Regions from separate parts of the Pseudoalteromonas sp. ND6B genome, predicted to be linked through region 1. Evidence: predicted binding sites of a transcription regulator. Region 1 holds the regulator's gene; each other region holds the start of a gene.
What was found. Region 1 encodes sigma-54, which starts transcription at its own class of promoters, with help from an activator protein. Its sites were predicted from a motif close to GTTGGCACGNNNNTNGNNT; they were not measured.

Region 2: the regulator sigma-54 is predicted to act here: its motif matches at 1,506-1,524, upstream of ND6B_RS15665 (TorF family putative porin).
Region 3: the regulator sigma-54 is predicted to act here: its motif matches at 1,137-1,155, upstream of ND6B_RS07305 (BON domain-containing protein).
Region 4: the regulator sigma-54 is predicted to act here: its motif matches at 1,446-1,464, upstream of fliS (flagellar export chaperone FliS).

Annotation. Positions count from the first base shown of each region.
Region 1 covers NZ_JQFL01000080.1:29,318-31,527, reverse strand. The annotation lists gene hpf (ribosome hibernation promoting factor) at 1-253, opposite strand, end outside; gene ND6B_RS01835 (RNA polymerase factor sigma-54) at 280-1,779, opposite strand; gene lptB (LPS export ABC transporter ATP-binding protein) at 2,160-2,210, opposite strand, start outside.
Region 2 covers NZ_JQFL01000013.1:13,119-15,328, reverse strand. The annotation lists gene ND6B_RS15660 (YIP1 family protein) at 1-532, opposite strand, end outside; gene ND6B_RS15665 (TorF family putative porin) at 727-1,404, opposite strand; gene ND6B_RS15670 (hypothetical protein) at 1,777-2,210, opposite strand, start outside.
Region 3 covers NZ_JQFL01000053.1:32,659-34,868, reverse strand. The annotation lists gene ND6B_RS07295 (VOC family protein) at 1-165, shown strand, start outside; gene ND6B_RS07300 (LiaF domain-containing protein) at 212-877, opposite strand; gene ND6B_RS07305 (BON domain-containing protein) at 1,191-1,760, shown strand; gene ND6B_RS19955 (YqaE/Pmp3 family membrane protein) at 1,825-1,983, shown strand.
Region 4 covers NZ_JQFL01000072.1:2,588-4,797, forward strand. The annotation lists gene fliD (flagellar filament capping protein FliD) at 1-598, shown strand, start outside; gene ND6B_RS03550 (hypothetical protein) at 699-995, opposite strand; gene fliS (flagellar export chaperone FliS) at 1,001-1,402, opposite strand; gene ND6B_RS03540 (sigma-54 dependent transcriptional regulator) at 1,752-2,210, shown strand, end outside.

The DNA of each region.
Region 1 (2,210 bases):
CTTGACGATCTAGCTTGTCAATGAGCGAGTCTATAGCGGCATACATATCTTGATGCTCAGTAGAGGCAAAAATCTCAGCGCCACTTACATGAACGGTTGCTTCAGCTTTTTGGTTTAGTTTTTCTACATCGAGAATAACGTGCACATTCGTTATGTGATCAGTGTGCCTCTGTAACTTCGAAAATTTACTATTTACGTAGTCTCTAAGCGAGTCGGTAATATCTACATGGCGACCAGTTAAATTCAGTTGCATAAACATTTTCCTCTTTGTTGTACGCCTTAAATCAAACTTTTACGTTGATTAGACGGGGGAATAGCTAGAGATTCGCGATATTTTGCTATAGTTCTCCTCGCTACTTTAATTCCTTGCTCTGCCAATATATCTGCAATTTTACTATCACTCAATGGTTTAGCTGAGTTTTCTGCAGCGATTAATTTTTTAATTAATGCACGTATTGCTGTTGATGAACATTCGCCACCATTTTCAGTACTTACATGGCTTGAAAAGAAATATTTAAGCTCAAAAATGCCACGTGGTGTATGCATGTATTTTTGCGTAGTAACACGCGATATAGTCGACTCATGCATTTCCACCATTTCAGCCACATCGTTAAGCACCATAGGCTTCATAGCCTCAGGACCGTGTTCAAAAAAGGCCTGTTGCTGTTGCACAATACAGTTGGTTACTTTAAGTAGCGTGTCATTTCTACTTTCTAAGCTTTTTATAAACCATTTAGCCTCTTGTAAGTGCGAGCGAATAAACTGGCTATCACCACTTGATTTAACCGTACGCGACATAGCTGCATATTGGCTATTTACTCTGATCTTAGGCATGCTATCTGGGTTTAATTCAACTACCCAACGACCTTTAACTTTCTTAACCGACACATCAGGAATAACGTATTCAGACTCTTCTCTAACAATAGTGTCTGCCGGTTTTGGGCTGAGCGTATGAATCAACGTCATGATTTCTTTAAGCTCATCTTCTTTAAGCTTTGTTTTTTTCATCAACGTGCGATAGTCACGTGCAGCAAGTAAATCAATATGATCGGTTAAGATCATTTTTGTTTCGTTTAAAAAAGGTGTGTCTTTATCAAATTGATTTAGCTGAATACACAAGCACTCTTGTAAACTACGCGCGGCTATTCCCACTGGATCAAATAGTTGAATACGCTTTAGTACCGCTTCTATTTCGTCAAGTTCAACTTCATCTTCGCCGTCGTTTTCTTGGTTAAAGCTTTCTAATATTTCTTCACAGCTAAGGGTTAGAATCCCTGAGTCGTCCACAGCTTCTACAATTGCAATAGCTATCGCTTCATCGGTAGGACTAAACGGCGTCAGTTGAAGTTGCCACATTAAATACTCATGCAGCGTTTCAGTCGAAGAGCCTTGATAAATAGATTCATCTTCTGGCATTGGGCCCGATGAAGAGGCAGGCGCAGCGCTCATATATTCATCCCAAGTAACATCCATAGCCATATCATCGCTAATGGTGTCTTTGGTCATTGCTTCGCCGCTATCTTGCTCATACTCGCTAGGTTTATCGTCAGCTGAGGCACTTAGCGTTAAGTCATCGTTATCGGCTTTTTGTTCGTTTTTACCTGCAGTGTCTTCGCTGTAATCGTGTTCTTCAACTTCAAGCAAGGGGTTGCTATCGAGCGCTTCTTGAATTTCTTGCTGGAGATCCAATGTACTGAGTTGCAATAAGCGAATTGCTTGTTGCAACTGTGGAGTCATTGTAAGTTGCTGGCCCATGCGCAGCTGTAATGATTGCCTCATTTATCTCTAACAATCCTTTTAAATTACGGTCTGTTGACCTTTACGGATTAAAATTTGTTCAAACTAGGGGCGGTTTAATTGCGGCGCGAGGTTTGTAACCTAGTGGGCTAAGTCAAAACCGAGCAAAGCTTCCGCGTCCTGCTCACGCTCCTTACCTACATCCATGTAGGCAACAAAGAGTAAATCGTCCCTAGGCAGAACCCGAAGGGCAGCGCCTGTTTGGCATTGATGCTGCGTTATCGCCTATTTATGGGGAATACCACACCACATAGGCTCTGCCTTGCCTAAATACCAAACAGACTGCTGCAAATTCAACCTTGAAAGGTCAACAGACTAAGTATGATTAATCTTAGCAGATGCTTAGTGGAATAACACACATATTAGAGCTTGAACTGCTCGCCCAAATAAACATCGCGTACTGTTTTATCGTT
Region 2 (2,210 bases), on a different contig from region 1:
GCTCTAATCCCAGAAATAACTGATTTATAGACGCGTAATTGAATAAACTAATAGGTAATTCATTGTTACTGGCTGTAAGAACTAGCGCAACAACACCTAAACTTGAAATAACCATGGGCATCATGCTCCAAACACCAAAACCATACCACGCACCATAGCTATAATTAGCATCAGGGTCTTGCTTAGATATCAACATGTAATACCCAGATAGGAGTGCATTTATAAAAAGAAGGCCGAAAATACCCCCGCCAATTGCAAACCACACTTGGTTATCGAGGCTTTGCTCCATACTTTGACGGATCATTTTTTTCTCGCCGATTGTGGCATCCACACTCGCTGCAGCAACCTGCTGGTCTAAAATAAATTGTGAGTCTGCAGTGGTATAAAATGTATAAGCAGAGGCTGCAAGGGTTAGAGCGAGAAGTGCAAAAGCAAGCCAAGACCAGCCTTTAGCTTCTTTTAGCCCATTAAAAGCCTTGCTTGGGCTGATAAAAATGTCGATACAAGCAGATAGCGCGTTAGATGACTTCATGATTATTCCTTTATGATTTTCTCAATAGTGAACTATATAGTTATCAGTCATATACTAAGGTAAAAGCGAGGTAAGTTGATTTATTAATTGTAACGGTTTGTTAACAAGGTGTGGCGTGATTAGATCTAGTTAAGTTATTTAAAACGAGAAAGGGCCTTTCGGCCCTTAGTGTTGCAGCAAGTAACACATTCTTTTTATAGGCTAAAGTCGACAGCGTAGGCTACATAAGCTTTAACATCTGAGCCGTCCATGTCGTTATCAGATAGGCCAAAGGTAAAACCATCTTTAGACACTGATACACCATAATCAATAATATTGTCATCACCGATGAAATCGCCTGAGTAATGCCCTATGTGTAGCGCCATTTCAGTGCCATTGCTACCAACAGCGAAGCTGTAATCGGCGTTTAAATACAGTGAATCACCAAAATCAGTACCATCACCACTGGCAGCAGATGTTGCAAGTACGGCTGCACCAAATGTAAAACCTTGCACACTAATGCTACCGTAAACTTCTGAAAAATCTGCATCGGCACCTGATGCCGCATCTGGGTAAGCGTAATAAATATAACCTACGTCATAACTTACGTTTTCATTAATAGCGCCGCCAAAACCGGCGTATAAGTCTAGTTCGTAGGTCATTTCATCGGCCCAAGACGCATTTGACGCCCACGTACCTGCATAAAATCCAGATTCATTAGCGTAATCAATACCGCCAGATACAGCTGCATCGCCCCCAGTTTGCTCTTGTCCGCGCCATAAGTAGTTAGAAGTAGCGGCTGCATTGGCTGTTACTTCGGCAAATGCAGTAGTTGATGTCATTCCTGTTAATGCCAATGCACCGATGAGTATTGTTTTTTGTAGTTTTAGCATGTTTCATTTCCCATTGTATGATTTTGCACGCCAAGGTTTTTTATTATAAACGACTACAACCTTTTGAACGGCGGCGTATTATTACGTTACTGCAGGGGGAATTGCACTGTATGTGCCAGCTTCCATTTATTTAATAAAAAATAAATTTTATATTATAAAACAAGGTGTTGAAGTTATGCGCAAAGACGCTTAGTGAAAAGTATGTAAGGAAAGAACACACTGCTGGTGCAAAAAAAAGCCTGGCTGCACCATTAGAGCGCTACCAGGCTATCTATATTAGGATCTATTGACCTTTGAAAATTTAACCTTGAAAGGTCTACAGACCCTAACGTTAAGCTAGTTTATTAAAGCTAATTGCGTTTGATATACGTTTTAACCAAAAATGGTACGCATAAGTGTAATTGTTTCGTTTACACTACGGCCTTTTTGTACTTCGCTAATAATAGAGTCACGTTTAGCACGAATATGTTCTGGGATATCATCAGCAGCAAGAGCGCGATCCACTAAAATCTCAGCAGATTCTTTACCTCGGCGTGGCGCTTTACTGCTGCTCGAAGTGCTACGTGTAGGTTTATTTAGTAGCTTAATGTAGTTAGAGTTATCTGCAGTATTCGTATCTGCATAATAAAAAAAGCAAGGTATTAGCGCTTTTATATCCACTAACTGAGTTTCTAGTTCATTACCTGCATTGGCCATTTTAAACCATGACATAGCGTGAATGCTTTGTACTACATCTTGCCAGTAACGCTCAAAGTCACGGTTATTTAATTTGGTGATACCAAGTGCGGAGCAAAGTGCATCTAAGC
Region 3 (2,210 bases), on a different contig from region 1:
AATGCAGTAATAGCGCGCCTAAAACATGCGGGCTTTGCAATAAGTAAAGAAGGTGCTGTAAATCCATTTAGAAAAAACATTTATTATATTGACCCTGCAGGGTTTGAAGTTGAGTTTGTAGAGTACATGAGTGATGTACCTAGTGAGCGAAATAACGACTTATAATATGAATGAAGCCAACGATTATGGCTTCATTCAATGTTTAGCATATTTAATAATGTTTACCATTTATGCCAAGTTGAGTTTTTAGATCATTTGCAAAGCTAATAAATTTTTCTTTAATAGTGCGCTTAACTTTAATTTCCACAGAGCCCAAAACAGTTTTTCCTTCAATGTGAATCGTTGGCCCTTGGCGCTTATTAAGTGACACTGTTTTATTTTCAAAACTGCCTAAAATACAAAACATTTTAGAAACTACATTAACGTGCTCTGGTACATATATTTCTTCGCTGCCAAAGTAACAATTAACGTGAATAGTGACATGTTGATGGGTAAAAATAGCATCCGTAAAATCAAGATTGATTGACCCCATGTAGTTTTCTATATAAATGTTTTGAGGAACTACCCATTGGCCGCTTCGTTCACTCGAACCAAGAATGCTTCTTAATGTAAGTGGCTCTTCATCAGTCTCATGCTGCGCGCTATAATTAGGTGCAAACTGAGAGTGCTTTTGCGCCTTATATTGTTGGTCAGTATTTAAGGTTAAATCTTCAACGAGATCCATAAGTGCTTTATTGTCACTCGCTGCCATGGCGTCGTCTAAGCGCCTTTCAAATGCTTCTACAGAAATAACACCATGGCTGTAGTTATAAATGAGCTGATCAATCACTTGCTCACGAACTTGCTCAATAGGGCGGTCTTCAATTTTAACAGACATTTAAATTATCCTTTTATGATTGCTGGTTATTTCAAAGCAAGCCTTATACCAAATATTAAATTGTTTAAATTCAGTGGTTTATGATTTTGGGTTTTTGATTCTTTATTATATTAACGAAAGATTAACCAAATATACAATTATTTAGTAAGTTTCGCTATTCGAGAAACTTTTACGCAATAGTCTGTAAATGTTTACTTAGTAGGTTTAAGCCAATATCTACTATTTTAAATTAACCTATTGAAATTAAAGGTTAAAAAATGTTGGCCCGATGCTCGCATTAGCTTAAGTGTCTTTAATCAAAAGGAGAACGATTATGAAAACATTTAATAAGTCTATGATTGCAGCCCTAGTATTAGGAACAACCGCAATGGGCGCTCAGGCAAGCAGTTGGGAAAACGAAAGCAAAGATGCTTGGATTGATGGGAAAGCAGAAACAGTATTGCTTATGAACACCAATCTAAATAACTTTGATATCAACACGGACGTAAAAAACGGCAAGGTAATGCTAACAGGTAAAGTAAACAGCGAAGTAGATAAAGAGCTTGCTGAAGAACTCGTACTAAGCCTAGATGGTGTAACTGACGTTGAAAACAGTCTAACTGTGGTAAAAAACACCGACATGAAGAAGCATGATTCTAAAATGATGGGTAACGACACTGAAAGTGATTTAACAGATGCTAAAATCACTACAGTGATCACAACACGTTACTTATTTGATTCTGAAGTAGGTGGTACAGACATTGATGTTGATACCGATAATGGTGTGGTAACTCTTAAAGGTACAGTTGAGTCTGATGCTGAAAAGCAATTAGCGATGGAAATTGCTAAAAACGCTGAAGATGTTCGCAAGGTAGTTGATGAATTAACTGTTATTGCAGAATAATACACTATACTAAAGCCCAGCCCTGCTGGGCTTTTTGCTTTGCTAACATTATAAGGATTAAATTATGGATATCATTAGAATTATTTTTTCTATTTTATTACCACCACTGGGTGTGTTTTTACAGGTAGGACTAGGGATGCATTTTTGGTTAAATATTTTGCTAACTTTGCTCGGCTATTTCCCTGGATTAATTCATGCGATTTACATTATTGCCAAAAAATAATGTAGCAGCATAGCAGGACATTTAATACTGAGTTGCTAAGTGCTCCCAAAGGTATGTGTATTAGTTACTCAGGCTGCTATTAATAAATGGATTTGTTTTACAAAACTCATCACTAACAAAACCTCAAAGCTTACTATTTGAGCAGTTAGCCCCTTGATTGTTAAAATAAAGCTTTTTGCTAGTGACAAGCCCCTAAAAACTTTTTATACTGCAACCCGCTTTAGTCG
Region 4 (2,210 bases), on a different contig from region 1:
CAATAATAATATTAAAGCTGGACTCGATGGATTTGTTAAAAGTTATAACGAGTTATTGGAGCTAAGTAAAAATTTAGGTAAATCTGGCGAGGATGGCGCTGGCGTAATGGCCGGTGACTCGTTGCTGCGCGGGGTGATGTCTAAACTTAGGCAAGAAATTACCAACAGCATCGATTTAGGTGAGGGCAACTCTTTATCACTATCACAGTTAGGGGTCGAGGCTGACCGCTACGGCAAGCTAAGCCTCGACACTGCGCGCTTAAATGAGCAAGTAGAAAGCAATGTTGATTTAGTGCAGCAGTTTTTTGTAGGTAAAAATACTGATGAAGGTGGTTTTGCCCAGTCGTTTGATACATTAATGGGTTTTTATACTAAATCAGATGGCTTAATTCAAAACCGCATAGACAGTAAGGAGGGCCAGTTAAACGATATAGATGACCAGAGAGTATCGTTTGCGCGTAAAATGGAGTCGTTAGAGTCGCGCCTGTATGCACAGTACAACAGTATGGATGCATTGGTGGCTAGTTTAAATTCAACCAGTAGCTATTTGCAAACTCAGCTGGACAACATGCCAGGTGTGGTAAGGCAGTCTAAATAATATATATTAGTAATTTAAAAAGGCCGCTAAGCATTTAACTTAGTGGCCTTTTTACTGTGGGATTTGGTGCATTTGATGCTGATACAGCTACTTTAAATAATTAAGTCGACTTATAAGCGTTAATGGCTTTATCCGACTTTTTATGTTTGAGCAGCGCACTAAATGACTCTGCTTTTTGGTTTTCTGCGGTTGCTAAAATCATATTAATTTGCGTTTGCAGTACACTTAACTCATCAACACTTGGCGGTGAGGTACTTTCGCACCAATTTACTAAGTGTTTATTTAATAACTCAAGCGAATTAGCAGCACCATCGGCACTGTTTTTATTAACGTGAGTTTGAAGCTCGCAGAGTAATTGTTTAACATGTTCTGCGGCTTTTGTTGGCTTTGTTGGCATAACTATTAAATAGTAGGTATGCGTTGGTCGGCAGGAATACCCTCCCAACCCTCTTTAATTTCCTTAACAATACCCGAAACCTCTGTAAGTGCTTCAACATCATTGTTGATATTTGCTTGTACTAAGCGGCGTTGGCAGTAGTCGTAAAGTGCCAATAAATTGTTAGCTATACTTGGGTCTTGCTCAACCTCTAAGTTTAAAGAGTCTTGCAAGGCACCAAATAACAAAATACAGGCTGATATGTTTTCACCTTTTTTTGCTATTTCTTTACGTTCAATAAAGCCTTTAGTGGCTGCTAAGCGACCAATAATGTTACTAAAAATTAGATTTATTTGTTCATACGGTGCCATTTCGGCGATGCTGCTGGTACGAACTTGAGAATATTTTTTTAACGAAGCATGAGCCATGGGTTAATCCTAAATTTAGTTAAATATAAAAGTTACTAAATGTTAGCAATTATAATGCCAAGCATTTTATATATGACTTGTTATCGGCATTTATACTAACAACTTAAGCAAAAATTTAATGTTACTTAAATTTTTATAGTCAGTTGATGTGCTTATGATTGCGCGCGATAATAAGGACAGTCAAGCTTTTGTAATACTTAATATCTAATCCCTAAGTATTGGGTTTAAGTGGTGTGTCTATTTTTTGGCGTGAATGTCAAAAAATCGCCGCTTTGTGCTTGCATCCAAATCCAACTGGCTTACAATTTGATTAATAAAACAAATTAGTGAAATAAATGGCTCGCTAAAGATGATCTTAATTTTAGATAATAATAACAATCGCTCTATTGGATTATACGCATCGCTTACTTTTATTGGTGAGGCGGTACAGTTGCAAACAGAAGCTGACTTTGAACAGGCATGTAGCCACTATCAAAACAAAGAATGTATTGTGGTGTTAGGTGCTTTGCAGTCTTTAGATCACGAAAGTTTAATTAAACGATACCCAACATTTCCTTTTTTACTCATTGGTGAAACGCTTAAACCTTTGTTGAGTTTGGCTAATGTTGTGGGGTTGATATGTGAGCCATTTACTCATGAAATAACCACACAGCTGTTACACGACTGTCAGCAATATCAGCGCATGTTGCCGCATGAACATAAAAATAATAAAGAGAAAAGCACCTTTGATGGTCTTGTTGGTGAAACCAAAGCCGTAAAAGATTTACGCTTTTTAATTACGCAGGTTGCTAAAACCGATGCTAACGTA